Regions from separate parts of the Comamonas sp. w2-DMI genome, predicted to be linked through region 1. Evidence: predicted binding sites of a transcription regulator. Region 1 holds the regulator's gene; each other region holds the start of a gene.
The links. Region 1 encodes LexA, which represses DNA repair genes until DNA is damaged. Its sites were predicted from a motif close to ACTGTATNNNNATACAGT; they were not measured.
Positions count from the first base shown of each region.

Region 2: a site for LexA is predicted at 6,208-6,225, ahead of imuA (translesion DNA synthesis-associated protein ImuA). Genes of this name have one in related genera too.
Region 3: a site for LexA is predicted at 5,270-5,287, ahead of recA (recombinase RecA). Genes of this name have one in related genera too.

Region 1 is NZ_JBANEL010000002.1:71,605-81,761, reverse strand. It holds gene adk (adenylate kinase) at 324-980, shown strand; gene V8Z74_RS03105 (asparaginase) at 1,132-2,148, opposite strand; gene lexA (transcriptional repressor LexA) at 2,269-2,943, shown strand; gene V8Z74_RS03095 (hypothetical protein) at 3,306-3,533, shown strand; gene V8Z74_RS03090 (D-2-hydroxyacid dehydrogenase family protein) at 3,668-4,690, shown strand; gene V8Z74_RS03085 (hypothetical protein) at 4,704-5,528, opposite strand; gene V8Z74_RS03080 (DNA polymerase III subunit chi) at 5,532-5,963, opposite strand; gene V8Z74_RS03075 (leucyl aminopeptidase) at 6,035-7,627, opposite strand; gene lptF (LPS export ABC transporter permease LptF) at 7,651-8,757, shown strand; gene lptG (LPS export ABC transporter permease LptG) at 8,754-9,854, shown strand; gene V8Z74_RS03060 (sirohydrochlorin chelatase) at 9,866-10,157, shown strand, end outside.
Region 2 is NZ_JBANEL010000016.1:108,165-118,321, reverse strand. It holds gene V8Z74_RS17015 (chalcone isomerase family protein) at 1-354, shown strand, start outside; partial or broken gene V8Z74_RS17010 (MFS transporter) at 370-1,663, shown strand; gene V8Z74_RS17005 (DUF3833 domain-containing protein) at 1,660-2,220, shown strand; gene V8Z74_RS17000 (SDR family NAD(P)-dependent oxidoreductase) at 2,226-3,017, shown strand; gene V8Z74_RS16995 (HD-GYP domain-containing protein) at 3,140-4,492, shown strand; gene V8Z74_RS16990 (HD-GYP domain-containing protein) at 4,751-6,115, shown strand; gene imuA (translesion DNA synthesis-associated protein ImuA) at 6,240-7,097, shown strand; gene V8Z74_RS16980 (DNA polymerase Y subunit UmuC family protein) at 7,115-8,563, shown strand; gene dnaE (DNA polymerase III subunit alpha) at 8,556-10,157, shown strand, end outside.
Region 3 is NZ_JBANEL010000010.1:128,303-138,459, forward strand. It holds gene sucC (ADP-forming succinate--CoA ligase subunit beta) at 1-192, opposite strand, end outside; gene V8Z74_RS12655 (hypothetical protein) at 476-688, opposite strand; gene argC (N-acetyl-gamma-glutamyl-phosphate reductase) at 718-1,650, shown strand; gene V8Z74_RS12665 (MFS transporter) at 1,950-3,293, shown strand; gene recX (recombination regulator RecX) at 3,436-3,894, opposite strand; gene recA (recombinase RecA) at 4,124-5,230, opposite strand; gene V8Z74_RS12680 (MarR family transcriptional regulator) at 5,387-5,878, shown strand; gene V8Z74_RS12685 (winged helix-turn-helix transcriptional regulator) at 5,860-6,246, opposite strand; gene V8Z74_RS12690 (YybH family protein) at 6,245-6,634, shown strand; gene V8Z74_RS12695 (response regulator) at 6,732-7,406, shown strand; gene V8Z74_RS12700 (sensor histidine kinase) at 7,471-8,931, shown strand; gene V8Z74_RS12705 (Bug family tripartite tricarboxylate transporter substrate binding protein) at 9,070-10,047, shown strand.

The DNA of each region.
Region 1 (10,157 bases):
CATGACAATCCATTTCAGGTGTTTTGCCTGCACAAGGCAAGTGAATCCGGCGCTGGCAGCTATACTTTCGGGCAGCAGCACAGGGCTTGCAGCCCTGCGCCGCCGGGCCAGAGACAAGGCCGCCGCATCGTTCCGACACCGGCTGCGCCGCACGCAAAAGGCTGGCAGACGGACGCTGCACTGGTGACATCCCTCCCCAGCGTGTAAGCCAGTGTTGGCCTTGTGCGTGCTATCCTTGCCCGCGAAAAAATACCGCCAGGGGGTGCCCGCCTGCCGCACGCTGCCCCGGCCGCCAAGAATTTCTACTCTTCTCAAGGATCTCCATGAAACTGATTTTGTTGGGTGCACCCGGCGCCGGAAAGGGCACCCAGGCCGCCTTCATCTGCCAAAAATACGGTATTCCCCAGATTTCCACCGGCGACATGCTGCGTGCCGCCGTCAAGGCCGGCACCCCCCTGGGCCTGCAGGCCAAGGCCGTCATGGACGCAGGCCAGCTGGTCAGCGACGATCTGATCATCAACCTGGTCAAGGAGCGCATTGCCCAGCCCGATTGCGCCAAAGGCTTTCTGTTCGACGGCTTCCCCCGCACCATCCCCCAGGCCGACGCCATGAAGGCCGCCGGCGTGCACCTGGACTACGTGCTGGAGATCGACGTCCCGTTTGACGCCATCATCGAGCGCATGAGCGGCCGCCGCTCCCACCCCGCCTCGGGCCGTACCTACCATGTCAAGTTCAATCCCCCCAAGGTGGAAGGCAAGGACGACGTGACCGGCGAAGACCTGGTGCAACGCGAGGACGACAAGGAGGAAACCGTCAAGAAGCGCCTGGATGTGTACAGCAGCCAGACCCGCCCCCTGGTGGACTACTACCAGAACTGGGCCAAGCAGGATCCCGCTTCGGCACCCAAGTACCGAGCCATCAGCGGCCTGGGCAGCGTGGAAGAAATCACCGAGCGTGCATTGAACGCCCTGTCGAGTTGATCGCTTCTGTCCCGCCCAATAAAAAAGCACCCGCTCCGGGTGCTTTTTTTATGGCCTGCCAAGCCCCACCCGGCCCAGGGTGAAACCGACGTTGGCGCATTCGCGCCCGGGCAGGCGCAGCGGATTTTTTCGGCAGCGTAGCTGTCTCCGTTCAAGAAGGCTCCAGGGCCAGATCCAGCATCATGGCCACGCGCGCCTTGGCAGGCGGCAGCTGGACCACGGCCAACGCCTGTCCACCCACGGCCCCGGCCGGCACCAGCCACTGCTTCAGCCAATGCTCCCGGTCGGCCGCCAATCCCGCTGCCCCGGGCGGCAGTACCGGCACACCTTCCAGGCAACGGGTGCTGCACCACACGCGCACGCCGGCCTGGCGGGCATCGAGCAAGGCCTGCAGCATATGCGCATGCACCGTGGCATTGCCGGTCCCGGCCACCACCAGGCCTTTCACACCCGCAGCCACCAGCGCCCTCACGGCCCTGGCGCTTTGTACCGCACCGGAGGCAACGATCTCCACCCAAGGCAGCGCATCGCAATCCAGCCACCGCGCCAGCCGCGCACCCGCATCCACCGCCGCACCCGCCGGCCTGCCAACCCAGCGCAGCATGCCTTCTTCCATATAGGCGCATGGCCCTCCCTCATAGGAACGCAGCGCGTCGAGCCGGTACGGGTGGACTTTCTGCACCGCCAGGCCCGCGTGCAGCGCGCCCGCCGCCATCACCCAGACACCGGCTCCGCCGGCGCCTGCATCGGCGGCCTGCGCCGCTGCAGCCACGGCGTCGCGCAGATTCTGCGGCCCATCGGCCTGCAGCGACGTGACCGGGCGCATGGCGCAGGTCAGCACCACGGGCTTGGCGGGCTGCAGCGCGGCCTGCAGCAGCCAGGCCGTTTCCTCCAGGGTATCGGTGCCATGGGTGATCACCACGGCGCGCGTCTGCGCGTCCTCCAGCAGCTGGGCCACGCCGCGCAGCAGAAGTCTCCACACCGCCCAGTCCATGTCCTTGCTGTCGATCTGCGCCAGCTGCACCGCTTCCAGCCGGCAGGCACCAGCCACTGCGTCCAGGCCGGCAATGGCCTGCAGCAATCCCTCCACCGAGATCTGTGCCGCCGTGTAGCCCACGCCGTCACCCTGGCTTGGCGCCCGGCCGGCAATGGTTCCTCCTGTGCCCAAAATGACAATCTTTGCCTCAGCCACTTGCCCCTCGCAAAAAACTGGTTAAAAATACAGATACTGTATAAATTATCAGATCACTGTTCGGAAATTCTGATCCAGAACTCCAAGCCGCCCGACATGTCCGACCATCCCAAGCTCACCCCCCGCCAGCAGCAGATCCTGGATCTGATCCAGTCGACCATTGCGCGCACCGGCGCTCCACCGACGCGTGCCGAAATCGCCAGCACCTTCGGGTTCAAGTCCGCCAATGCGGCCGAGGAGCACCTCCAGGCCCTGGCGCGCAAGGGCGTGATCGATCTGGTCAGCGGCACCTCGCGCGGCATCCGCCTGCGCGCCGATACCGTGCGCACCATCAATGCCGCCCGCGGCACCAGCTTCGCCCTGCCGCTGGCCGCGCTGGCGCCGCTGGTCCTGCCCCTGGTCGGCCGCGTGGCGGCGGGATCGCCCATTCTCGCCCAGGAACATATAGACCAGAGCTATTCCGTGGAGCCCGGCCTGTTCGCGGCCAAGCCCGACTACCTGCTCAAGGTGCGCGGCATGTCCATGCGCGATGCCGGCATCATGGATGGCGACCTGCTGGCCGTGCAGTCCACGCACGAGGCCCGCAACGGCCAGATCGTCGTGGCCCGTCTTGGCGACGACGTCACGGTCAAGCGCTTCAGGCGCACGCCGCAGGGCATAGAGCTGCTGCCCGAAAATCCCGACTACAAGGTCATCCACGTCGCACCGGACGAACCTTTCGCCATCGAAGGCCTGGCCGTAGGCCTGATACGCAACAGCATGTTCATGTAGCGTGCTTCCACGGCGCCGGCACTGGCGCCCTGGGCCGATTCCCACAGCACTGCCCGGGTGGTAGGCGCAAGGCTTGAAGGCCTTGCCCCGGGCGGAGCCTTGCCTGAAAACGCAATCCTGCCCCGTCCACAACCTCGCAAGAACTTTCTTGGAACAGGAGTTGCCACATGGGATTCGCTTTGCCTCTGCTGTCTCTGACACGCTTTGCCCTTCAGGCCCATCGCCATGCCGCCGTGCGAGAGAACTCCGCGTCGCAAGCCTCATCGCAGGCACCAGCCAAGCCAGCACAGTCGCAGCCTCGCGATGCAATGCTCTCCAATTCCCCATCCGAAGATACGCGGGCCCGGCCTGCCGTTTTCACCATGCGCCGAAGCCGCTCCCGACGCCGCGCCACGGCGCCCGCTGTTCCCTCCGCCCAGATGCCCTTGCCGCTCGAAGCCACTCCCGCCTGCAGCCAGCCGCGCATGCTGCGCATCGTCCAGCGCGAGCCGCGCAATCAGCCCGAATGCCTGCTCATCTCGGGCCGCATGGCCGATGTCTGTGCTGCGCTGGAGCGCATGGCCGCCAACGAAGGCGCGCTGCACGCCTGATGCATGGCGGCCCCGCCGCGCCATAGAAACCGGCAAGGCCTGCATCCGATTTTTGAAGTATTTGCAAACAGTTCCATGCGCCGTGGCCGTTGAATGCTCACAAAAATGAGTCTATTCAAGGCACAATCGGGTGCATGAACATCGTGATCCTTGACGATTACCAAGATGCTGTGCGCAAGCTCGAATGCGCCCGTCTGCTGGAACCTTTCAATGCAAAGGTCTACACCAATACCGTCAAGGGTGTGGGACAGTTGTCGGTGCGCCTGCGCGATGCCGACATCATTGTTCTGATCCGCGAACGCACCCAGATCACCAAGCAGTTGCTGGAAAAGCTGCCGCGCCTCAAGCTGATCGCCCAGACCGGCAAGGCGGGTGCGCATATCGATGTCGCGGCCTGCACGGCCCATGGCGTGGCGATCGCCGAGGGTGTCGGCTCCCCCATTGCGCCGGCGGAGCTGACCTGGGCACTCATCATGGCTGCCATGCGGCGAGTGCCCCAGTACATCGCCAATCTCAAGCACGGGGCCTGGCAGCAGTCCGGGCTGAAGGCCGCCTCCATGCCCCCCAACTTCGGCCTGGGCAGCGTGCTGCACGGGCGGGTGCTGGGCATCTGGGGCTATGGACGCATCGGCCAGCTGATTGCCCGCTATGGCAAGGCCTTCGGCATGCAGGTCTGCGTCTGGGGCAGCGAGGCTTCGCGCCAGAAAGCGGCGGCGGACGGACTGATCGCCGCCCCATCGAAAGAAGCCTTCTTCGAAGAGTGCGACGTGCTTTCCATGCACCTGCGCCTGAACGACGCCACGCGCGGCGTTGTCAGGGCAGACGATCTGGCCCGCATGAAGCCCACGGCCCTGTTCGTCAATACGTCGCGCGCGGAGCTGGTGGAGTCCGAGGCCCTGCTTTGCTCGCTCAATCGCGGCCGGCCGGGCCTGGCAGCCATCGACGTGTTCGAGAGCGAGCCCATCCTGCAAGGCCACGCCTTGCTGCGCCTGGAGAACTGCATCTGCACGCCGCATATCGGCTATGTGGAGCAAGACAGCTACGAGCTGTATTTCCGCGCCGCTTTTGAAAACGTGGTGAACTTCGTCAACGGCCAGGCCAGCAACATCTTGAACCCTGAAGTGCTCAGCGGCCCCCTGCGCATGGGCCGCTCCTAAGCCGCCCCTGGCGCTAAGAACTGGCAGGGCCCGGCGGCCATTGAAGCTGCGAGGCCAACTCCTGCGCCACCGCTTGCTGCAGCGATGCTCGCACCAGCGTCTCCACTTCCTTGCGCAGCTGCAAGGCCATGGACCGTGCCTGGTCCTCAACCACGGCTGAAATCGCCTCGCGCAGCCGCTCCTCGAGCATCTGGTCCACGCGATGCATAAGCCTCTGGGTAAGCTGTTCCCTGAGTTGCTGCGCGTGCGGGTCATTCCAGTCCGCATCAGGGGCAAGCGGAGCATTGGCACCCGCAGCCACCGAATTTTCAAGCGCCGGCTCGGGCAGGGACAAAGCAGCCGGCCCCTGGGCCTCGGAAAAAACTTCCGACGAGAGCGGCTCCCTTTGGGAGTCGCCAGCAAGCGTCCGCGCTGGCGCATGTTCCGCCGCGGCTTCCTGCGCTTGCCCGCCCGACACGGAGTCCAGGTCATCTACGTTTACCTGCGGCGCAATGGTGTCGGCATTGACGCTCTCGGATAACTCGGCATGCGCAGGCATGACCCCGCTTCCCGACAGCGATTGCTGCGGCGGCAGGGAGTCCGGCAGAGGCGGCAGGTTGCGCGGAATCGCGGAAATTCCGCGTACGCCGACCACGGCATCAGCCAGCCTGGGTGAGTGCAGAACCGGCTGCAGGCATGGCGCTGAAGCATTCTGCGGCACCGCAAGCTCCGAGGGAGGTTCGGCCGACAGATCGGCCTCCATGGCGTCCAAGGTAGCAGCTTCGGGATCGATCGATGCCGGCACCACCTCGGTCAGGGTGGGAACAAAGCGCGGCGGCGTTTTAGAAGAGGAATTCATGCCCTAGCCCTTGAGCTTCAAATCATGGCGGACGATGGCCACGCCCTGCGCGGCATAGCTTTTCCAGCGCGCCCGCGCTTCTTGCCGGTCCATCTCGTCGGTTGCCGAAACAATCTCGATGACTTTGGCAAATTGCTCATAGCCCGCTGGCACTTCGCTGCCCAGATTGACCAGCACATCATGGTGCGGCAGATTGTCAAGCCGCTGCGCCAATACGATGCCGGATGCCGCCAGCAACTGCCCTCCATCGCTGGCAAAGGCATGGGCCAGAAAATCCGTGGGAGACACTGCCCACAGCTTCGGAGACAGCGCAGCCAGCACAGGCTGGCTGCCCACCACCACCAGCCGCGCCCCATGCCGCAAGGCCTTGCGGGCATACCGGCATACATAGGCCTGCTTGTCGGGCGCGTTGAAATGGAAGGCGACTTCGGTCATCTCACGCTCCCGCGTCGGCAACCAGCACGCCGGCCATATTCCAGGTCACACAGCAATGCGTCACTCCTGGCTCAAGCCTTGGCCTCTGCAGTGGCGGCTGCGGCGCGGCGCGAACTGCGGGGCTTGGTGACCGCTTTCGAGGATTTGGCGGCTTTGCCGTTCAGCTTGCCGGCAGGGGCCGCAGCCTTGCGGGAAGCATCTGCCCCGCCTTGCCGGGCCAGCAGATAGTGCAGCAGCAGGCCCACCGGCCGACCCGTCGCCCCCTTGGCTGCGCCGCTCTTCCATGCCGTACCCGCGATATCCAGGTGCGCCCAGGGAATGTCGCCCACGAATTTCTGCAGGAACTTGGCGGCCGTCACGGCACCGCCGGCACGACCGGCCACATTGCCCATGTCGGCGAAGTTGCTCTTGAGGCCCTCCGCATATTCGTCATCCAGCGGCATGCGCCAGCAGGGATCGAGGGCCGCGTCACCGGCCTTCTGCAAAGCCTGCGCCAGCTCGTCGTGCGCCGAGAACAGACCGCTACGCAGGCCGCCCAGTGCCACCACGCAGGCGCCGGTCAATGTCGCCATGTCCACCAGGGCCGCAGGCTTGAAGCGCGCGGCATAGGTCAGCGCATCGCTGAGCACCAGTCGGCCTTCGGCATCGGTGTTGAGAATCTCGATGGTCTGGCCGCTCATGCTGGTGACCACGTCGCCGGGCTTGACAGCGCCGCCGTCGGGCATGTTCTCGCAGGCAGGAATCAGGCCGACCACATTGATGTCCGGCTGCAGCCGCGCCAGCGACTGGAACACGCCCAGCACGCTGGCCGCACCGCCCATGTCGAATTTCATTTCGTCCATTTCGGCCGCAGGCTTGAGCGAGATGCCGCCCGTATCGAAAGTGATGCCTTTGCCCACCAGCACGATGGGCGCCACATTCCTGGCGGCACCGTTGTAATGCAGCTCGATCAGGCGCAAGGGCTCGCGCGAACCCTGGGCCACAGCCATGAAGGCTCCCATGCCCAGCTTGGCAACTTCGGCCGGACCGTGGATCTTGCAGCTCAGCCGCGTCGACCTGGCGGCAGCCACCATGGCCTTGGCGGCGTCGGCCAGCAGCGTGGGAGTGGCATGGTTGGCAGGGCGGTTGGCCCATTCGCGGGCCGTGGCCACGCCTTCGGCCTGCGCCACCGCGACATTGAAGCCCGAAGCAATGGCTGCAGTCCTGGCCGCCACGCCGATCACCACCTTCCGCAGCTTCGCAGGCTTGGCCTGCGGCTTTGTGTGGGTATAGACATAGCAGGCATCGGCAATCGCCTGCACGGCGGCCGATACGGCTGCGGCCTCGGCATCGAACGCAAAGCTCACCACGGCCCTGGCCACGCCTTCGGCCTTGAGCACGCCGGCGCAGCCTGCCAGCGCATTGCGCACATCCTTGGCCGAACCCGCACCCGTTCCCAGCAGCAGCACACGGCGCGCGGCGATGGCCGGCACCTGGTACAGGGGCAGCTGCTTGCCGGCGGACAGGGCAAAATCGCCCTGCTTGACGGCATGCGCCACCAGCGCACCGATGGCATCGCTGCCCAATGTGCCCGGGGCGGCCTGCTCGGAAACCAGCACCAGCAGCAGGTCGCATTTTTCACGTGCTGCGGCCGCAGCGCTCAGAGCCTTGAGTTCAAAGTCCATAATCGGTGTTTTCCTTTTAGCCAATGTTATTCGATTCATCCATACGCAAAGAGCTTGCCCGCAGCTTCGGTGCGACAGCCGTCGTCCTGGTCACCGTGGTGATGACCATGATGCTGATCCGCACGCTGGGCCAGGCTTACAAAGGCAGCGTCAGTCCTTCGGACGTGCTGCTGGTCATGGGCTTTACCGTGCTCGGGCAGTTGCCCACCATCCTGGGGCTGAGCCTGTTCGTGGCGGTCGTCGGCTCGCTGTCTCGCATGTACCGGGACAGTGAAATGGTCATCTGGTTCGCCGCAGGCCAGGGCCTGGCTTCGCTGCTGCGGCCGCTGCTGCGGTTTGCCTGGCCCATTCTGGCTGCAACCGCCGTGCTGGCTCTGGGCGTGCTGCCCTGGGCCAATCTGCAGATCGAGCAGATCAAGGCCCAGTTCCAGCAGCGCAGCGATATTGACCGCATCGCCCCCGGCGAGTTCCAGGAATCCGCAGGCGGCACGCGCGTGTTCTTCATCGACAAGGACATTCCGAGCGCCCAGGCGGCCAGCAATGTCTTCATCGTCTCCAACGATCCGGGGCGCGAATCCGTCACTTCGGCCAAGGGCGCCCGCCTGGAGGTGGTCAAGGGCGAGCGCATGGCCATTCTGATGGACGGCCAGCGCATGGAAAGCCGCGCCAGCGACGGTACCGTGAAGATCAGCGACTTCAAGGAATACGGCACGCAGATCGATGGCGGCAACCCGGTGTCCGCCGAAGAAATGGCCGCGCGCAGCATGCCCACTTTGGAGCTTGCCCGGCGCGACGAGCCGATTGCACGCTCCGTGCTGGGCTGGCGCCTGGGCCTGCCGCTGGCAGCACTCAATTTCGTGATCCTGGGCCTGGCGGTCTCCAGCGTGAATCCGCGCGCCGGCAACAGCAGCAGCCTCATGATCGCCCTTTTTGCCTTCATCGTGTACTACAACCTCATGACGCTGGGCGAAAGCTGGGTCGGTGCCAACAAGATCAGCATGTGGAGCCTGCTGCTGCTGCTGCATGGCACCACGCTGGCAGGCAGCCTGCTGGTGCTGGCCGCGCGCCACAAGCGCTGGTCGCCGCGCGATCTGCTGCGCCGGCGCAGCGCCACGGGAGGTGCGGCATGAAAGTCCTGCGAGGCCTGATCTACCGCCAGATTCTGGCGGCCGTGCTCTACGTGACACTGGCTTTCCTGGCGCTGTTCTTCTTCTTCGACCTGGTCGACGAGATGCGCTGGGTCAACCGCAACTCGGCCTACAACATCACGCATGCGCTGATGTTCGTGGCGTTGGCCATTCCCGGCCATCTGTACGAACTGCTGCCCATCACGGTGCTGATCGGCACCATCTTCGTGATGGCGCGCTTTGCCCAGAGCTCGGAATTCACCATCATGCGCACCAGCGGCATGGGGCCGTGGCTGGCGCTGCGCACCCTGCTTTTCATCGGCCTGGGCTTTGTGGTGCTCACGATTGCCGTCGGCGACTATGCGGCCCCCGCCGCGGAGAACCTGGAGCAGAAGCTGCGCGCAGTCCAGAAAGGCCAGATCACCACGGGCGCCACCGGCGCCTGGCTCAAGGAAAAGCAGGGCGACCATTCGATCGCCGTCAATGTGCGCGCCATCAAGGCGCCCGGCGACTTCCTGAACGTGCGCGTCTACGATTTCGATGCCAATGGCCGGCTCGCCGCACAGATCCATGCCGAAACGGCCCAGGTCGACGAAGAGCATGACCGGTGGACCATGCAGAACGTGCAGATCAGCCGGCTGAGCCAGGAAGGTGAAAAGACCAAGCTGGTGCGCAGCAACGAAAAAAGCTACGACTGGCCAACGCAGGTGACGGCCGAGATGGTCTCGGCCGCACTGCTCAAGCCCGACAACATGTCCACGCTGGCGCTGTTCCAGTTCATCCGCCACCTGGAAGCCAACGGCCAGGCCGTGCAGAAATACGAGATCGAGTTCTGGCGCAAGGTCTTCTATCCGCTCAGCTGCCTGGTGATGGTCGTGCTGGCCCTGCCCTTTGCCTATCTGCATTTCCGCTCGGGCGGCATCGCCACCTATGTGTTCGGCGGCGTGATGGCCGGCATCAGCTTCTTCCTGCTCAACAACGTGTTCGGCTATGTCGGCACCCTGCAGTCCTGGTGGCCCTGGCTGACCGCGGCCGCGCCAGGGCTGCTCTACACGGCGCTGTCGCTGACCGCATTCGGCTGGCTGGTGCTGCGCCGCTGAGGGCAATCGCCATGACCCATTCCCATTGCACACCGTCCGCAGCCGTCGTGCCCGGCCTGGTGCTGCTGGCCCACGGCTCGCGCGATGCGCTGTGGCGCCAGCCCATCGAGGCCGTGCAGGCCGCCGTGCAGGCGGCACAGCCTGCGCTGGCCTGCCACTGCGCCTATCTCGAAGCCTGCGAGCCCGACCTGCCGGCGGCCGCCGCAGCCCTGGTCCAGGAAGGCGCCAACCACATCACGGTGCTGCCGCTATTCCTGGGGACGGGCAAGCATGCGCGCGAGGACATTCCGTGCCTGGTGGAGG
Region 2 (10,157 bases), on a different contig from region 1:
GAGCCAGCGGACTATGCGCGCCAGCCGTTCGCCCTGGAACTGATCTACGACCGCAAGCTGGAGGGCGAGGCGATCGCCGAGCGTTCGGTCGCCGAGATGCGGCGTGTGGGCGGCTTTTCCGATCAACAGGCACGCCAGTGGCTGCTCTTGATGAAGAAGGCCTTTCCCGATGTGGCTGCGCAGGATCGCCTGCTGGGCCTCAGCGATGGAGCGGGAGGCGTGGGCTTTTTCCATAACGGCCGTGAAACCGGGCGGATACGGGATGCGGAATATGCGCGCCTGTTTTTCGGCATCTGGCTCTCCGAGCAGACGTCCGCGCCGGCGCTGCGCGCTGCCTTGCTCGGCCAGGGCTGATCGGATCCGCGCCCCATGAACGCGCCGTCGCACCCCCGCCCGACACCACTGTCCTGGCGCACGGGACTGGCCTATGGCGGCCTGGCGGCGCCGCTGGCCTTTGTGTCGCTGCCTTTGTACGTCACCTTGCCCCATCACTACGCCGCGGTGGCAGGGGCACCGCTGGCTGGCCTCGGTGCCGTGCTGCTCGCCACCCGCGCGCTCGATGCCGTGCTGGATCCCGCCCTGGGGCGCATGGCCGATCGCCTTCTGCATCGCGGATCGGGCCCGGCCTGGTTCGCGGCGGCGCTGGGCAGCGTGCTCATGGCCTTGGGTTTCGCCGCGCTGTGGCACCCGCCCGCCGGAGGTCCCGGCCGGTTGCTGGGCTGGCTTTCTGCCAGCCTGCTGGTATGCACGCTGGCCTACAGCGCCGTGGGCATCTTGCACCAGGCCTGGGGCACGCGCTGGGGGGGGCGATCCTGCATGGCGCACGCGGGTGACGGCCTGGCGGGAAGGCGCCACCCTTGCCGGCGTGGTGCTGGCCAGCGTGCTGCCTGCATGGCTGGGCCATGATGCAACCAGCAGTGTGCTCGCGGCAGGGCTTGCCCTGGGCCTTGCAGGACTGCATCGCCTGCGTGGACCCGCTGCAGCACCGGCATTCACCGGGCAGCCGCGCGGAGCCAGCGCGCGGCCGGCACCCTGGGCAGATGCAGGTTTCCGCCGCCTGCTGTCGGTCTTCATGCTCAATGGCGTAGCCGCTGCCATACCCGCCACCCTCTTGCCGTTCTTCGTGGCGGACCGGTTGCACGCACAGGAATTGCAGCCGCTGTTTCTGCTGTGCTATTTCGGCGCCGCCGCTGCAGGTCTGCCGCTGTGGGTCACGGCAGTCTCCCGCTGGGGCCTGGCACCCAGCTGGCGTGCAGGCATGCTGGCGAGCGTCATCGCCTTTTGCTTCACGCCCTGGCTCGGGGCGGGCGATGGCGGGGCTTTCGCCGCCATCTGCCTTGTCAGCGGACTGGCCCTGGGAGCGGATCTGGCGCTTCCCGGCGCTTTGCTGACCGGAGTGATCCACGAGTCGGGGCAGGGCGGTTCGGGTGAAGGCCGTTATCTGGGCTGGTGGGCCTGCGCCGCCAAGCTCAATCTGGCGTTGGCGGCCGGGTTGGGCCTGCCGCTTCTTTCCGCTGCGGGCTATCGCAGCGGCACAACCGATCCTGCCGGCTTGCAGGCACTGGCATGGGCCTACGCAGGCCTGCCCTGCCTGCTCAAACTGATGGCTGCGGCGTGCCTCTGGCGTGCCGAGCGCCTGCACATGTCCTGGAGGTTGATATGAAGTCCATGGTAAGCACTCGTTCTTTCCTGCCCTTGCGGCGTGCCGGGGTGTGGCTGGCGCTCATGGGAATGCTGGCCGGCTGCGCGGGCCCGTCGGTCCAGGAATATGCTCGGGAGCGCCCCGAACTGGATCTGCGCCAGTACTTCAATGGACCGCTGGTGGCGCATGGAGTGTTCACGGACCGCTCCGGAAAAGTGGTGAAGCGCTTCACCGTGCGCATGACGGGCCGCTGGAGCGGCAACGAAGGCACGCTCGACGAGCATTTTGTCTACAGCGACGGCAGCACTCAGCAGCGCATCTGGCATCTGAAGTACCTGGGCGAAGGCCGCTACACCGGGCGTGCCGACGATGTGGTGGGAGAGGCGCGCGGCCAGAGTGCCGGCAATGCCTTCCATTGGAACTATGTGCTGGCCCTGCCGGTGAACGGAAAGGTCTGGAACGTCAGCATGGATGACTGGATGTACTTGATGGATGGGCGCACCATGCTCAACCGCGCGGCAATGAGCAAGTTCGGCATCCATCTGGGGGACGTGACGCTGTCCTTCACCAGGGAGTAGCCGCCATGTCGCTGCTGAACGCCAGGCTCAATCCGCCGATGGCCCGCTGGCAGGGGAAATGCGCCTGGATTGTCGGTGCCTCTTCAGGCATAGGGAAGGCCACTGCCGAGGCCCTTCATGCCGAGGGCGCCCGTGTGATCGTATCGGCCAGGGATGCCGCTGCACTGCAGGCATTCGCCGCAGGCCATCCCGGATGCGTGGCCTTGCCGCTGGATGTGACCCGGCCCGAAACCGTGGCGGAGGCCGCCCGGGCCGTGCAGGCCCATGCAGGAAGAGCGCCGGATCTGGTCTTGTATTGCGCGGGCCTTTACCGGCCCCTGCGCGCCACCGAGTTCGACCTTGCCGAAATGCAGCATCATCTGGCGGTCAACTATGTCGGTGCCCTGCAGTTGCTGGATGCCGTGCTTCCGATGCTGCTGGAGGCCGGCCACGGCCACCTGGCCCTGGTGGGCAGTGTGGCCGGTTACCGGGGGCTGCCGATGTCGCTGGCCTACGGTCCCACCAAGGCCGCGCTCAACAATCTGGCCGAGAACCTGTATCTCGACCTGCATCCGCGGGGGGTGGGTGTTTCCATCGTGAACCCGGGCTTCGTCGAGACGCCGCTGACGGCGCAGAACCGCTTTCGCATGCCTGCGCTCATCACTCCCGAAGAAGCCGCGCGGCACATGCTGCAGGGCTGGGCCCAGGGCCATTTCGAAATGAACTTTCCGCGGCGCTTCACGCGCTGGATGCGGCTTCTGCGCTGTCTGCCCGACGGCTGGTACTTTTCTGCCGTGCGCCGCATCACGGGAGCCTGACCGGCCGTTGCGCCCGGAAGCCGCCTTCGAGCTTGCTCCCGGTCAAGAGGCAGCAGCTGCGGGCGCTGTGATCGGAGGCGAAGCGCGTATATTGCAGCGATCAGGGGCAAGGGAGCTTTTCTATGAGCGACAGCCGGGCAGGGCTGCTGGCGCAGCAGGCATGGCACGAGGACGGCGTGCACTTCCTGCGTGCCGTGACCGATATGGCGGACCGCCGTCGCGTGGTGGCAGTCCAGGCCATCTATACCGACAAGGGCGTCAAGCTGCTGGACAAGGGGGCTCGCATCGACAGCCGTGTTTATGCGCGTCTGGTGGAGCACAAGCTGCGCGATCCTGTCGAAAAATATCTGAGCGTGGATGGTTGCGTGGACGTGCAGGAGATCGGGGCCCGTGCCATGGACCAGATCGAAACCATGGAGCTGATGCGCCGCATGGCACGGGCGCTGGACGGGGCGCAGCGCCTGCTGGCGCCGGTGCGCCAGATCGTGCTGCCGCCGCAGCTGGCCTTCAAGCTCACGGTCATGCGCGAGCAGCGTCCCGGCCTGTTCGCGCACAGCATCCAGATGATGCTGGTGGCCGTGTACCTGGCACAAAAGAATGGCTGGAGCGGGCACGACTGCGCTTTGCTGGCTGCGGCGGCGTTGCTGCATGACGTGGGCATGCTCCATATGGATCCGGCCTGGACAGACACCGAGCATTGGCTGACGGGTACCGAGCGGCGGCATCTGGTCGCGCACTCGGTCACGGGCATGCTCATCGTCCGCAGCTGCGGCGTCTATCCCCAGGCGGTGGAAATGGCGGTGCTGGACCATCATGAGCGCATGGATGGTTCAGGCTACCCGCGCGGCAGCCGGGGCGACGCGATATCGACAATGGGACAGGTGCTGTTGCTGGCCGAGGTGGTCGCGGCCTTTTACGACAAATTCCGGGACCTGCCCGGCCAGCGGCTGTCGCTGATGCTTCGGATGAACCATCGCTGCTATCCGGCGCATCTGGTACGCCACGTCTTGCCGCTGCTGTACGACGAAAGCGCGCCGGGCGCCCCGTTGCAGCCGTTGCAGGCCGAGTTCACGTACAACGTGACGGCTCTGTCGGCGGTCTTTCAGCTGTGGCGCACGCTGAGCCGGCAGTTTCCCGAGCGCTGGCAGGACATGCCCGATCACCAGGCGGCCATCTTCATCGACTCCAGCCTGAGGGGGCTGCAAAAGCAGCTGGCCGAAGCCGGCCTGCATCCGGGCCAGCAGTCCGAGCTGCTGGCTTTCCTGCAGGACGATGCACTGGGCATGGGGGAGCTGGCCCTGGTCAGCCGGGAAGCCCGATGGCAGCTGCAGGCCATTGTCAATGCATGCCTGCACCGCTGGCCCGACACCGGTGCGCGCAGGCATGCGTTGGATGCTGCCGTCATGGAGTGGTGCGAGGCCAGCCTGCGGATCGATGCCGTGCCACCGCTGCAGGAGCCTGCGGGCAACGCATAGCGTGCCATGGCGCCTGCAAGCACGTGTGGGCGGCCCCGTTCCTGGGACGCTGCTTTGCAGTCAGGGTATTCACCCGCTTTGTGGGCAGCAATGGATTTGATAGCTGCCAGCGCTTTCCGATAGGCGATACTAGGCATGTTTGACCTACAAAAAGACACAGTCTTTCAGGCCGGGCACATGTCTTATTTGTAATCAAATGATAATTTTGTATATTTTGTGTACGAAACTATCCGCGTACCAAGCCTTGGGAAAGTCCGCATGAACGAGAAGATGGCGCAAAGTCCGCAGTCGGATAGCGTCGAATGGCGCGATGACGGTGTGCATTATCTGCGTGCCGTCACCGACATGGCCGATCACTGCCTGGTGGTGACCAACGAGGCGATCTATACGCACAAAGGCATCAAGCTCGTGGAAAAGGGACTGCGCATCGACAGCCGCATGTACGAGCGACTGGCCCTGTACCCCCTGCGCTATCCGGTGGACTGGCATCTGAGCACGGACCATCTCGTCGATGTGGCCGAGCTGGAGGCCACGGCACGGGAGCAATGCCGGACCGTGGAGCTGCTCCAGCGTCTGGTGCGCTCCATCGGGGATGCCGAGCGCCTGCTGGCGCCGGTCCGCGGCATCGTGCTGGCGCCGCGCATCGCCTTCAAGCTCACCGTCATGCGCGAGCAGCGCCACGAGCTGTTCATCCACAGCCTGCAGATGAGCATGGTGGCCATTTATCTGGCGCTGCAAAGCGGCAGGACCGAGCGCGAATGCGTGCCCCTGGCCACGGCGGCGCTGCTGCACGACCTGGGCATGCTGTACATGGACCCTGCCTGGACCGATGCCAGCTACCGGCTCACGGGCGAGGAGCGCAAGCAGCTGGTGGCGCATTCGGTCACCTCCATGCTGATGGTGCGCAGCGCCGACACCTATTCGCAGGCGGTGGAGCTGGCCATCCTCGAGCACCACGAGCGCATGGACGGCTCGGGCTATCCGCGCGGCGTGCAGGGCCGCAATATCTCCGCCATGGGTCAGGTGCTGATGCTGGCCGAGGTCATCGCTGCCTTCTTCGAGAAATTCCCCGAGCTGCCTGGCCAGCGCCTGTCGCTGATGCTGCGCATGAACCACCAGCGCTACCCCGCGCCACTGGTGCAGATCATCCTGCCGCTGCTGTATGACGAAATCGAACCAGGCATGCCGCTGCCGCCCCTGCAGGCCGAGGTCGGCCACAGCGTGAACGCGCTGGCCGCGGCGTTCCAGATGTGGGCCACGCTCAGCCAGGCCTTTCCCGCGCTGTGGCAGAGCATGCCGGACCACCAGGCCGCGGTCTTTGTGGACGCCGGCATAGGCCAGCTGCAGAAACAGCTGGCCGAGGCGGGCGCGCATCCCGACCAGCAGACCGACCTGTGGAGCTGCCTGCGGGACGATGCGCAGGGCATGAAGGAGCTGGCCCTGGTCAACCGCGAGGCGCTGTGGCAGCTGCAGTCCATCGTCGACAAATGCCTGCAGCAATGGCCGTCCGTGAGCCGGCGCGAGAACGCCGTGGATGCGGCCGTGGCTCAGTGGTGCGAGGCCTGCATGCAGATCCAGCCGGACCAGTCCGCGCAGATGCCGCCCGTGCTGCAGGCACCCTGAGCCGGGCGGCAGAGCACGACCGTTCAAGCGATGCCGGCCATGCCGGCATTTTTCATGCCTGCGCCGGCTTTGCTGGCTGCAAAAGCCGAATAACTGTATATTTATACAGTTACCGGGATTTTGCATGCCTGCTCTTTCTTCCATCGCCTTGCCGCCTCTGCCCCAGGAGCCTGGAGGCCGGACTGCGGCCGCCATGCCCCAGGTGGCGGGCGTCTGGCGCGGCTCGGACTGGCATGAGAGAGGCGGCGGCAGGGCCTGGCCCACGGGCTATGGCGTACTGGATGCCGAACTGCCCGGCGGCGGTTGGCCGGCCAATGCGCTGATCGAAGTGCTGCAGCCCGCGCATGCCCATGCCGAATGGCCGCTGCTGCTGCCGGCGCTGGCGGCCCGCATGCAGGAAGGCAAGGCCCGGGCGGCCGGGGGCGGCCACCGGCGGCTGGTGCTGGTGGCGCCGCCTTTTCTGCCGTTCATGCCGGCCCTGCAGGCTGCGGGCATAGCGCCCGAGCGCCTGTGCTGCGTGCAGAAGGCGGCGGATGCCAGGGCCGCCTCCTGGAACGTCGACCTGGCCTGGGCCTGCGAGCAGGCGCTGCATTGCCGGGATGTGCTGGCCGTGCTGGCCTGGCTGCCCGATCTGCCGGTGCCCGTGCTGCGGCGCCTGCAACTGGCCGCCGCTTCCCAGGGGCGGCCGCTGTGGCTGTGGGGCGGACTGGAGGCAAGCCGGCGCAGCTCGCCCGCGGCCCTGCGCCTGCAGCTCGAAATTGCAGAGGACTGCAGGCTGCAGGTGCGCCTGCTCAAGCGCAAGGGCCCGGCACTGGAAAAGGCCTTGCTGCTGCCCCGCACCTCCTGGGGCTGGCTGCCCGTCATGCAGGCCCAGGCCATGCGCCAGGCCGCGCAGCACAGGGAAGCCGCTTTGCTGCTGCACGGGCACTCGGTGGGCGGACGCCCGGCCACAGCGGCGGCTGCCGCGCATGCGGGCGCATAGCGGAGCAGGGAGGCGGCATGGACGGCATGGAGCGGCACTGGATTGCATGGCCCCACGGGCAGGGGACGGCTGCGGCGGGCGGGCAGGAGGCTGGCAGCGATGCGCTGTTCAGCGCCGCCTGCTGGGCCTTGCAGTTTTCCCCGCGCGTGGTGGTGCTCGAAGAAGCCGTGCTGATGGAAACCGCCAGCGTGCTGCGCCTGTGGGGCGGACTGGACGCGCTGGTCGATGCGGTGCGGCAGCAGTGGCAGATGCATGCCCCGGCGCAGCCGCCGGACTTTGTCTGGGCGCAGGGCGCCACGGCCTGGCTGGCATTGGCGCGGCTGCGGCTGGCGCAGCGCTTTCCTGCTGCAAGGCCGGCCCTGGTGGGGGCCGATGCGCTGCCGCTGTGGACGCTGTCCGCGCTGCAGCCGCATATGCCGGTGCTGCAGCGCCTGGGCTGCCGCTCTTGGGGCGATGTGCGGGCCCTGCCGCGCGCGGGCCTGGCGCGCCGCATGGGCGCAGCATCCATGAAGGTGCTGGACCAGGCCTATGGGCTGCTGCCCGAAGCCCATGAATGGCTGAGCTGGCCCGAGCGTTTCGTCCTGCGGCACGACCTCGGCTATCCGGCCCATGATGCGGCGGCCGTGCTGCAGGCGGCCCGGCCCCTGCTGCGCTCGCTGCAGCTGTGGCTGCAGGCCCGCCACCATGGCGTGCTGGCCCTGCAGCTGCGCTGGCACCATGATCTGCGGCGCATGGACGGAGAGGCGCTGCCGCCCTGGGATGCGCTGGAGATCCGCACGGCGCAGCCCACGCAGGCCATGGCCCATCTGGAGCGGCTGCTGCGCGAGCGCATCGCGCGCCTGAGCTGGCGCGCACCCGTGGACATGCTGGAGCTGCAGGCGCCGGAAACCACGGCCTTTGCGGCCGAGGCGCTGAGCTGCCTGCCGCCGTCCCTGCAGGATGGGCAGGACGGACCGGCAAGCACGCGGGACGGCGTGGGGGCTGCGTCGCTGCAATGGCATGAATGGGTGGAGCGGGTCGGCGCGCGCTGGGGCGAGGATTGCGTGCAGATTCCCTTGCCCTGTGCCGACCACCGGCCCGAGGCCATGCAGCAATGGATCCCTGCCGCAGCGGCACCGCCGGAGCATGCCGCTGCGAGGCGAAGCTCCGCTGCGGGCTGCGCCGATCCCTGGCAGGGGCTGTGGCCCCCTTGGCTGCTGCCGCAGCCCAGGCCGCTGCCGCTGGAGAGCAACCGTCCCTGCTGGCACGGGCCGCTGCAGCTGCGCGCCGGTCCCTACCGGCTGGAGGCGGGCTGGTGGGACGAGGAGGGCGCAGCCGCGGTACGCGACTATTTCGTAGGCTACAACGAGGCGGTAGGCCATGTCTGGATCTACCGCGAGCGGGTCCAGCTGCCTGTCCGCGGGGCCGGGGCGGGCGGCGCATCCGGGCCATCGGTGGCCTGGTACGGGCAGGGCGTATATGGCTGAGCAGGCCGCCGTTTGGGACCGTCCTGCGGTCCGGCTGGCTTCTCCACCGGTGCCGCCGCCGGGAGACATGCCTGCGCCGCCCGGTGCCTGGGGCGCAGGCCATGGGCCGCTGGCCTATGCCGAGCTGCATTGCCTGTCGCATTTCAGCTTTCTGCGCGGCGCTTCCTCGCCCGAGGAACTGGTGCAGCGCGCCAAGAGCCTGGGCTATGCGGCGCTGGCGCTGACCGACGAATGCTCGGTGGCCGGTGCCGTGCGCGCCTACGAGGCGGCCAGGGACTGCGGCCTGACGCTGATCCACGGCAGCGAATTCGCCCTCGCCGATCAGGAGGGTGCGCGCATCGTGGTGCTGGCGCGCGACCTCGCGGGCTGGGGCGACCTGTGCGAATTCATCTCCGCCGCGCGCGGCCGCAGCGGCAAGGGCGGCTATGTGGTGGATGCCCGCAGTCCCTGGCAGGCGCTGGCGCGCAGCTGCGAATGCATTGTGCTGCCCCGGCGGGAGGTGCTTGGTGCTTCCGATCTGGAAGCGGTCCGCGCTTGCGTGCAAAGCGTTTCGGCCTATTTTGCCCAGGAATGCCCGCAGGCCGGCATCTGGCTGGGCGTGGAGCTGCACCTGGCGCCCGACGACAGCCTGTGGCTGCAGACCCTGCAGCAGGTGGGCGCGGCGCTGGGGATTCCGCTGGTGGCCTGCGGCGATGTGCACATGCATGCGCGCTCGCGCAAACCGCTGCAGGACGTGGCCACCGCCATACGCCTGGGACGGCCGGTGGCCGAATGCGGCTTTGCGCTGCAGCCCAATGCGGAACGCCACCTGCGCTCGCGCCTGCGGCTGGCGAGCCTGTACCCCAAGGCCTTGCTGGAGGCCACGCTGCGCCTGGCGGCGCGCTGCCGCTTCACGCTCGACGAGATCCGCTACCACTACCCGCAGGAAAGCGTGCTGCCCGGCATGGATGCACGACAGACCCTGGCCTGGCACACCTGGCAGGGCGCGGCGGGCCGCTATCCGCAAGGCATTCCGCAGAAGGTGCAGGAGCAGCTGCACAAGGAGCTGGACCTGATTGCCGAGTGCCGCTACGAGATGTACTTCCTCACCGTGCACGACATCGTGCGCTATGCGCGCAGCGAAGGCATTCTGTGCCAGGGCCGGGGCTCTGCCGCCAATTCGGCGGTCTGCTACTGCCTGGGCATCACCGAGGTCAGCCCCGAGGGCAAGCACCTGCTGTTCGAGCGCTTCATCAGCCGCGTGCGCGGCGAGCCGCCCGACATCGACGTGGATTTCGAGCATGCGCGCCGCGAGCAGGTGATCCAGTACATCTACACCAAGTACGGGCGCGAGCGCGCGGCGCTCACGGCCGTGGTCAGCTGCTGGCGCAGCCGCAGCGCCCTGCGTGACGTGGGCAAGGCGCTGCGCATCCCCCCGCCGCTGGTGGATGCGCTGGCCAAGGGCCAGTACTGGTTCAGCGAAACAGCGGAGCAGGGGGCTGGCGCCGAGGCAGAGGGCGAACAGGACCTGCCCGAGCCCCGACCCGAAGCACTTCCCGACGACTGGGTGGAACGCAAGTTCCTCGAAGCCCAGGCCCTGGCCAAGGCCCAGTCC
Region 3 (10,157 bases), on a different contig from region 1:
CTTGGCCACCTTCACGCCGCCGCCCTTGCCGCGGCCGCCGGCGTGGATCTGGGCCTTGACAACCCACACGGGGCCGCCCAGCTTCTGGGCTGCTTCCACGGCTTCCTGAACGGTGAATGCCGGGATGCCACGGGGAACTGGCACACCAAATTGACGCAAGATTTCCTTGCCTTGGTACTCATGAATCTTCATGACTTTGTCTCTCTGAACTGAGGGGAAATGCCCGTGTGCCGTGGACACTGCGTCTGGCAACCACCGGGTTCGTATGACATGGCACTCGGAAATGTACCATGTTGCACCGCGCAAAACGACGGCCCACCATGCGCAAAATCCACAATGTGGCACTTCTTTACAGAAGCGCCGGGCAGCCCGCAATGCCTTGATATCGTTGAGGAAATGATATCCGGGTCATATTTTTTCACCCGCCTTTCTCTTATGTCTTATATATAAGCTGCAGGGTTTTTCCAGAGTTTTGTCAGCCATCCGACAAACTGCCGCCCGACCATGGCCCGGCCATGCCCGGGGTCAAAAAAGGAAGCAGTCCGGCCGCAGTCAGGACGAAAGCCGCCGGGCTTTGTCGGCGCAGCGTGGTTTCAGCGCCAATTTCCGCATCCGCCGGCGGTTTAAACGACAATAAAGAGCTAAACGCGGCAATGGTGCCGCAGGCCGCGGCATACAAGGAACGCAATGCGCGAGCCGGTGTAGGAGAGAAGAGCAATGGCAAAAGTCTTTATCGACGGTGAAGCAGGAACCACAGGTCTGCAGATCCGCGAGCGTCTGGTCAACTTTGCTGGCGTGGAGCTGGTGAGCATTGCGCCCGAGCTGCGCAAGGACCCGGCGGCCAAGCGAGCACTGATCGCCGGCGTGGACCTGGTCATCCTCTGCCTGCACGACGATGCCGCGCGCGAGACCGTGGCCATGGTGGATGCCATCACGGCCGAGACGGGCCGCGCCATCAAGATCATCGACGCCTCCACGGCCCACCGCGTGGCGCCGGGCTGGGTCTACGGCTTCCCGGAGCTGCGCGCCGGCCAGCTGGAGGCGATCCGGTCCGCCACCCGCGTGGCCAACCCCGGCTGCTACGCCACGGGCGCCATCGCGCTGCTGCATCCCCTGGTGGCCGCGGGCCTGATTCCGGCCGACTATCCCGTGAGCCTGCCTTCGGTCTCCGGCTATTCGGGCGGCGGCCGCACCATGATCGAGGCCTACGAGGCCGGCCAGGCCGCACCTTACGAAGCCTATGCGCTGGGCCTGTCGCACAAGCACATTCCCGAGATCCTGCACTACACCGGCATGACGCGCCGCCCCGTGTTCGTGCCCGCCGTGGGCAATTTCCGCCAGGGCATGCTGGTGCAGCTGCCGCTGCATCTGGACCTGCTGCCCGGCGCACCCAGGGCCGCCGACCTGCACGATGCGCTGGCCAGCCATTACGACAGGACCAACACGCCGGCCCGCTGGGTCAGCGTGCTGGCGCCGACCGAAGACGGCAAGCTGGCCGCCGATACACTGGCCGACACCAACAAGCTGGAGCTGCGCGTGTTCGCCAACGAAAGCTACCGCCAGGCCGTGCTCATCGCCCGCCTGGACAATCTGGGCAAGGGCGCCAGCGGCGCCGCGGTGCAGAACCTGCAGATCATGCTGGGCCTGTAAGCCGCATTCTCTGCCCCATCCCCGAAAACGGCCCTGGCGGCCGTTTTTTCTTGCCTGCTTTCGGCGCGCGGCGGGAGGTTTGCGGGTGATGTGAAATTTATTTTTCTTATTGTTTGGTTTTTTGAAAACTAAAAATCCTGCCTTGTCCAGACGGACAAGTCCCGGCCCTGGCCTGCGCCGAGCTTTCCTATAGTCCGCCTTACCTGTGTGGCCGGCCGTTGCGCCCCTGGGACGGAGGCCGCCACGGCTCCGACCATCGCTGCGATCCCGGCCTCTGTTGCACGAAAGCGAGGCGTTCCATGTCTGCCATCACCACCCCCGCAAAGCCGCCGCAGCAGGCGGCCGATGCCAGCTCCGTCCAGGAGCGCGACGTGACCTTCGGCCGCATCATCTGGCGGCTGATTCCGTTCCTGACCCTGGTCTGGTTCCTGGCCTGGATCGACCGCGTCAACGTAGGCTTTGCCAAGCTCACCATGATGAGCGACCTGCAGTGGTCCGACGCCGTCTACGGCGCGGGCGCCGGCATCTTCTTCATCGGCTACTTCCTGTTCGAGGTGCCCAGCAACCTGCTGCTGCACAGGTTCGGCGCCAAGAAGACCATCATGCGCATCACCATCGGCTGGGGCGTGACGGGCATTCTCATGGCCTGGGTGCAGACGCCGCTGCAGTTCTACGTGCTGCGCTTTCTGATGGGCGCCTTCGAGGCCGGCCTGCAGCCCGGCGTGATCCTGTACCTGACCTACTGGCTGCCCGCGCACCGGCGCGGCAAGGCGCTGGCGTTCTTTGTCTCGGCCTCGGCGCTGTCGCTGATGCTGGGCAGCCCGATCGCCGCTTACCTGATGGAGGCCCTGCACGGCATGGGCAACCATGCGGGCTGGCAGTGGCTGTTCATCGTCGAAGGCATTCCCTCGGTGATCGCCGGCATTGCCGCCTACTTCCTGCTCAGCGACACCCCGGCGCAGGCGCGCTGGCTCAGCGACCGCGAGAAGCAGCATGTGCGCGAAGAGCTGTGGGCGGAAGAGCAGGCGCTGGGCGAGCGCGAGCACAGCTTCTGGGCTTCCATGCGCAATCCGCGCGTGCTGATGCTGATCCTCATCTTCTTCTGCATCGTGGCCGGCAATGCGACGCTGGTGTTCTACGGGCCCAGCATCGTCAAGTCCGTGGGCGTGACCGACCTGAAGGCGCTGGGCTGGGTCATGGCCGGCATCTATGCCTTCGGCTGGCTGGGCATGGTGGGCAACGGCTGGCTGTCCGACCGCCGAAAGGAGGTGCGCTGGCATACGGCGGCCGCCGCCGCGCTGGGCGCCATCGGCCTGCTGCTGACGGCGCTGTTCCTCAGGCAGGGCAGCGTGGCCGGCGTGGTGGCGTCGCTGGCGCTGTCCTCGCTAGGGACCATGGGTTCGATTCCCGTGTACTGGCAGATCCCCAGCCGCTTCCTGTCGGCCACAGCGCTGGTGGTGGGCCTGGCGGTGATCAACTCCGTGGCGAATCTGGCGGGCTATTTCTCGCCCCAGCTGCTGGGCCTGCTGCAGACCGGCAGCGGCTCGTATGCGCCCGGACTGCTCATCATTGCCGCGGTGGAGTTCTGTGCCGCCATCCTGGTGCTGCTGTTCGTGGGGCGCGGCAGCCAGGCGGTACGCTGAATTGATAGCTGCCTGCGCTTGCCGGTTCTTTGATTGAAGGGAAAAGTGTATTGAATCAAAGGCTGCTCATGCGCAAGCAGCTCTTCTTTCAGGAGTGCTCGGCTGCCGGCGCAGGGGTCTTGGGAGGAGGGCGCCGGAGAGGCTATTCGTCTTCCTCCAGGCCACGGCCCTTGACGACCTTGCTCGCGATATCGGCGCCGAAGCCGCGCGAGGCCAGAAAGCGCATCTGCTTGAGATGCTCCTGCGGTGTGGCCGGCGGCGTGCCGAAGCGCTTGCGCCACAGCTCGCGCGCGCGCTGCAGCTCGGTCTCGCGCAACTGCTCGCCGGCCGCGCGCACGGTCTCGTCGTCCAGGCCCTTGCTGCGCAGCTCCTGCACCAGGCGGGCCGTGCCGTAGCGGCCGGCCTTGCTGTGGATCACCGACTCCACCACCCGCTCCTCGCTGATGAAGCCGCGCTGCTCCAGCGCGTCGAGGATGGCGTCCAGATCCTCGCCTTCTTCCACATGCGCAGCCAGCTTGCGCTGCAGTTCCAGGCGCGAATGCTCGCGCTGGGCCAGCAGCTTGAGGGCGCGGCCCTTGAGTGAAAGCTTGGCAAAGCTCATGTGCGAAAGGTCTCCCTGAAGGTTGAAGTGTCCGGCGGCAATAAAAAATGCGCAGGGGTTGCCTGCGCAAAGATGGCTAACTCTTTGGTCCGTGGCCCCAGCCCGCATGCTGGCGTGCACCGAGCCAGAGGCATCAGGCAAGGGCCCGGGCGGCCCCGCCGCCCCGCAGCGAGGATGCCGTCCCCCGCCCGAAGAGAGAGGGGAAGCGACGAGAAGTCGCTCAGGGGGCTTAAGCTTCTATCACGCCGTCCTTGTCGACCTTGCCCTTCTTGCCGGAGGACTTGGCTTCGGGGGCTTCGCCGCCTTCGGTGGGCAGCAGCTTGATGCCCAGGCTTTCGCGCACCTTGTTCTCGATCTCCACGGCCAGGTCGCGGTTCTCGCGCAGGAATTCGCGGGCATTGTCGCGGCCCTGGCCGATCTTCTCGCCGTTGTAGGCATACCAGGCACCCGACTTGTCGAGGATCTTGGCATTCACGCCCATGTCCAGGATTTCGCCTTCGCGCGAGATGCCTTCGCCGAACAGGATGTCGAACTCGGCGGTCTTGAACGGCGGCGAGACCTTGTTCTTCACCACCTTGACCTTGGTTTCGTTGCCGATGGCCTCGTCGCCCTTCTTGATGGTGCCGGTGCGGCGGATGTCCAGGCGCACCGAGGCGTAGAACTTCAGCGCATTGCCGCCGGTGGTGGTTTCGGGCGAGCCGAACATCACGCCGATCTTCATGCGGATCTGGTTGATGAAGATGACCATGCAGTTGGTCTTCTTGATGGTGCTGGTCAGCTTGCGCAGCGCCTGGCTCATCAGGCGGGCCTGCAGGCCGGGCAGCTGGTCGCCCATCTCGCCCTCGATTTCGGCCTTGGGCGTGAGCGCGGCCACCGAGTCCACCACGATCAGGTCCACGGCGCCCGAGCGTACCAGGCTGTCCACGATCTCCAGGGCCTGCTCGCCGGTGTCGGGCTGGCTGATCAGCACGTCGTTCAGGTTCACGCCCAGCTTCTGGGCATAGCTGGTGTCCAGCGCATGCTCGGCGTCGATGAAGGCGCAGGTGCCACCCTGGCGCTGCATCTCGGCCACGACCTGCAGCGTCAGCGTGGTCTTGCCCGAGGATTCGGGACCGTAGATCTCGATCACGCGGCCGCGCGGCAGGCCGCCCACGCCCAGGGCGATGTCCAGGCCCAGCGAGCCGGTGGAGACCACCTGGATGTCCTCGATGGCCTCTCCTTCGCCCAGCTTCATGATGGTGCCCTTGCCGAATTGCTTTTCGATCTGGGCGAGGGCGGCGGCGAGTGCCTTGGCTTTTTCGCTGTTGGCTTCGGCGGTCTTGGCGATGGCGTTCATAACAGGCTCCTAGAAGAGTGGATGCGGGTCGGTTGCAGCTCTGTATTTACATTCAGGCTGGATGCTTGAACAGTAGTTTATGGGTTTGTACTGTCCATGTGTTGAAATATTTGGACAGTTTGCCTTACTATTTGCCCTGACTCCGAAATACCTGCAATGTCCGAAATTGCCCCTGTCACCCCGCCCGCGGACGCCTGGCGCCAGACCCATCTGGGCCGCCTGCTCGGCCATGCCATGCGCCGCTTCGATGCGCGCGTGCTGCAGCTCATGGCGCGCGATGTGCAAGTGCCGCTGGCGCTGTCCAACCTCGCCGCACGTGACAAGGTGGGCGCGGCCCATATCCACATCACGCGGCATCTGTCGCTGGCCGGCGACCGGGTCACGGACCTGGCCGAGAAGGCCGGCATGACCAAGCAGGCCATGGCGGACCTGGTGGCGCAGTGCGAGGCCTGGGGCCTGGTCACGCGCGAGGCCGATGCCCGCGATGCGCGCGCCAGGCGCGTGCGCTTCACCGAGACCGGCCTGGCCTGGCTGCAGGCCTTCCACGATGCGGTGGCCCAGGCCGAGGCGGAGTTCCGCGAAGCCGTGGGCGAGGACGTGGCCACGGTGGTGGCGCTGGGCCTGGAAGCCTATGCCGGCGGAGCGTAGCGGGCCCAGAGTTCGAGCTGATCGAGCACGCTCAGCAAGGTGCTCCCGCGCCGAGTGAGCATGTAGCCGTGCCGGCCTTCAGCGCGGGCCACGAGTCCGCGGTCCTGCAGGGCGGCCAGCCGCTCGCCAAGCACCTTGGGTGTGATGCCGGGCAGGCACTCCATCAGCTCTCCATGCCGAAGAGGGGCTGCACGCAGATGCCAAAGGACGAGTGCATTCCAGCGGTGGCCGAGGAAGGCCAGCCAGTCCTCGACAGGGCAGGACTGGGGGCGCACGGGACGGGGCATCTCGGGCCGGCTATCCGTTTGGATAGCTGGATGGTCCAGTGCTCTGATGCCGGTCTCGACATCCATCCAAGGAGAAAACATGTTCAAGGTCCTGACCCCTGCCGCCATGAATGAAACTTTTGCGCGCGCCTTCAACAGCCGCGATCTGGCCCATCTGCTGGCGCTGTATGAGCCCGACGCCGCACTGCGTGTGGATGGCAGCACCGATACCTGGCGCGGCCGGACCCGGATCGCCGAGCCGCTGTCCCGCCTGCTGGCCGTGCCGGGGCGCATGGTATCCCACAACAATTTCTGCATCGAATGCGCAGAGATCGCCTTGCTGCGCGCCGACTGGACGCTGTATGGCGACGATGGCGGTCTCGTCGCGAATGGCAGCACGGCCGAGGTCGTCCGGCGCCAGGCCGACGGCCGCTGGCTCTACGTCATCGACCATGCCGCAGCACTGTCCCTGCCCGCAGGCCACCCGTAAGCCCGCTGTGCCAGCCTCCTGCGGCGACCTAGAATCGGAGCCAAAGCAGCCACTGTACTTGCGTCGACAGCGGTAACCATATTTCAGGAGACTCCCCATGCGCATACTGATTGCCGAAGATGACCAGGTGCTGGCCGATGGCCTGCTGCGCACGCTGCGCAGCTCGGGCGCCGTGGTCAGCCATGTGGCCAACGGCAGCGAGGCCGATGCGGCGCTGATGACCAGCAGCGAGTTCGACCTGCTGATCCTGGACCTGGGCCTGCCGCGCATGCACGGCCTGGAGGTGCTCAAGCGCCTGCGCGGGCGCGGCGATGCGCTGCCGGTGCTGATCCTCACCGCGGCCGATTCGATCGAGGAGCGCGTGCAGGGGCTGGACCTGGGCGCCGACGACTACATGGCCAAGCCGTTCGCGCTGTCCGAGCTGGAGGCGCGCGTGCGCGCGCTGACGCGCCGCGGCATGGGCGGGGCCAGTTCCACCATCAAGCACGGGCCGCTGGTCTACGACCAGGCGGGGCGCGTGGCCACCATCGACGGCAAGATGGTCGAGCTGTCGGCGCGCGAGCTGGGCCTGCTGGAGGTGCTGCTGCAGCGCGCGGGCCGGCTGGTGAGCAAGGACCAGCTCGTGGATCGCCTGTGCGAATGGGGCGAGGAGGTGAGCAACAACGCCATCGAGGTCTACATCCACCGTCTGCGCAAGAAGATCGAGCGCGGCCCCATCCGCATCGCCACGGTGCGCGGCCTGGGCTACTGCCTTGAAAAAATCCCCGGTTGAGCTATTCATTCGATAGCTGTCTGCGCTTGATGGACGGGCGCTGGCGGCCAAAAAGGCTTGAACCGTGAAAATCTTCCAGCGCGAGCAGCGTTCCCTCTTCGGCGAAATCCTCGACTGGATGCTCACGCCGCTGCTGCTGCTGTGGCCGGTCAGCCTGGCGCTGACCTGGCTGGTGGCCCAGGGCCTGGCCAACAAGCCGTTCGACCGCGCGCTGGAATACAACGCCCAGGCGCTGGCCCAGCTCGTCGTGGTGCAGCGCGGCAAGGTGCAGTTCAACCTGCCGCAGTCGGCCAGCGAGATCCTGCGCGCCGACGAATCGGACACCATCTTCTTCCAGGTGCGCGGCGTCAAGGGCGAGTACCTGGCCGGCGAACGCGACCTGCCGCTGCCGCCCGAGGCCGACGAGGCGCCGCCCTCGGGCACGGTGCTGCTGCGCGACGAGGAATACAAGGGCATAGACCTGCGCGTGGCCTACATCTGGGTGCGCATGCCGCTGCCCGGCGATGCGCTCGCGCTGGTGCAGGTGGCCGAAACGCGCGAGAAGCGCAGCGTGCTGGCCACCGAGATCATCAAGGGCGTGATGCTGCCGCAGTTCGTCATCCTGCCGCTGGCGGCGCTGCTGGTGTGGCTGGCGCTGGCGCGCGGCATCAAGCCGCTGCACCGGCTCGAGGAGCGCATCCGCGCGCGCAAGCCCGAAGACCTTTCGCCCATCAACCACAAGGACGTGCCGCTGGAAGTGGTGCCGCTGGTCGATTCGGTCAACGGCCTGCTGGAGCGGCTGGACGACTCCATCGCCACGCAAAAGCGCTTCCTGGCCGACGCGGCCCACCAGCTCAAGACGCCGCTGGCCGGACTGCGCATGCAGGCCGACCTGGCCCAGCGCGAAGGCACCAGCACCGACGAGCTCAAGCGCTCGCTGCAGCAGATCGGCCGCTCCAGCATGCGCGCCACGCACACGGTGAACCAGCTGCTGGCGCTGGCGCGGGCCGAGAGCGCGGTGCCGGCCATGAAGCCCTGCAATCTGGTGCGCATCGCCACCGACGTGGTGCTGGACTGCCTGCCGCGCGCGCTGGACAAGCACATCGACCTGGGCTACGAGGGCGCCGAGGCCGTCACGCCCGGCGTCTGGCTCAGCGGCAATGCCACGCTGCTGACCGAGCTGGTACGCAACCTGGTGGACAACGCCATCAACTACACGCCCTCGAGCAGCGAGGCGCCGGGTGTGGTCACGGTGCGCGTGCAGGCCGACCACTTCGGCCGCGTGCTGCTGCTGCAGGTCGAAGACTCCGGCCCGGGCGTGCCCCAGGCCGAGCGGGAGCTGATCTTCCAGCCGTTCTACCGTGCGCTGGGCTCGGAGGCCGACGGCTCGGGCCTGGGCCTGCCCATCGTGATGGAGATCGCGCGCCAGCACGGCGCGCAGGTGCTGCTCGAGGATGCCCGCCCGGGCCAGGGCACGCCGGGCGCCCGTTTTACCGTGCGTTTCCTGGCTCTCGACGCTGCGCCGGACAATAGGCCGAGAACTTGAGCGCAGCCTACGGCTGAGCAAATACTTGCTTCCCCTACAATCGGAATCACAAGTCGGGCTGAAACATTGAGTTGCAAAAATGGCAACTGCCGTGATCGGTACCGTACTAGGTTTGTTTGGATCCTTGGAGCTTTCTTGATGCAACGTCGTCAATTCCTCTGCACCGCTGCCGCTTCCGCAGTGGTCTCTTCCGCCCCTGGCCTGGCCATGGCCCAGGACGCCACGCGTCCCCTGCGCATCGTCGTTCCCTTCCCGCCCGGCGGCTCCACCGACATGGTGCCCCGCAACATGCAGGACGTGCTGCCCAAGCTGCTGGGCGGCCAGCCCGTGGTGATCGAGAACCGCGCCGGCGCCGGCGGCTCCATCGGCATGGCCGAAGTGGCGCGCGCCACCGACGGCGTGACCTTCGGCATCGCCACGCTGTCCACCCAGGGCGTGAATCCGGCCGTCTACAAGAAGCTGCCCTATGACGCGATCAACGACTTCGTGGGCGTGACCGAGATCGTCAAGGCCCCCGGCGTGCTCGTGATCAACCCTGCGCAGATTCCGGTCAAGAACTTCGCCGAATTCGTGGCCTACCTCAAGGCCAACCCCGGCAAGGTCAGCTTCGCCACGCCCGGCAACGGCACCATCGCCCACATGTGGGGCGCCCAGTTCCTCAAGAGCACGGGCACCCAGATGACCCACATCCCCTACAAGGGCGCAGGCCCGGCCATCAACGACGTGCTCGGCGGCCAGGTGCCCGTGTACTTCGACCAGGTGGCTTCCTCGCTGCCGCACATCAAGTCCGGCAAGGTCAAGGCCCTGGCCGTGTCCTGGCGCGAGCGCCTGGACGTGCTGCCCGATGTGCCCACCTATGCCGAGGCCGGCCATCCGGACCTCAACGATCCTTCGTGGTTCGGCCTCGTGGCCCCCAAGAACACGCCCCCCGCCCAGGTGGAGCGCGTGCAGAAGGCCATCGTCGCGGCCCTGAAGGACCCCGCCGTCAAGCAGCGCATGGCTTCGCAGGGCCTGTATGTCTCGGGCACGTCCAGCGCCGACTTCACCAAGCAGATCGCCAACGAAGTCGCCAAGATGAAGAAGGTGGCGGCAGTCGCCCAGATCCATCTGGACTGATGCACCCAGGGTGCCTGGCACTGGCACCCCACCATGAAAAAGGCCTGCGATGCAGGCCTTTTTTGCGTGGTCAGCCCATATGCCGGGAGCGGGCGGCCTCTCAAGCCCCG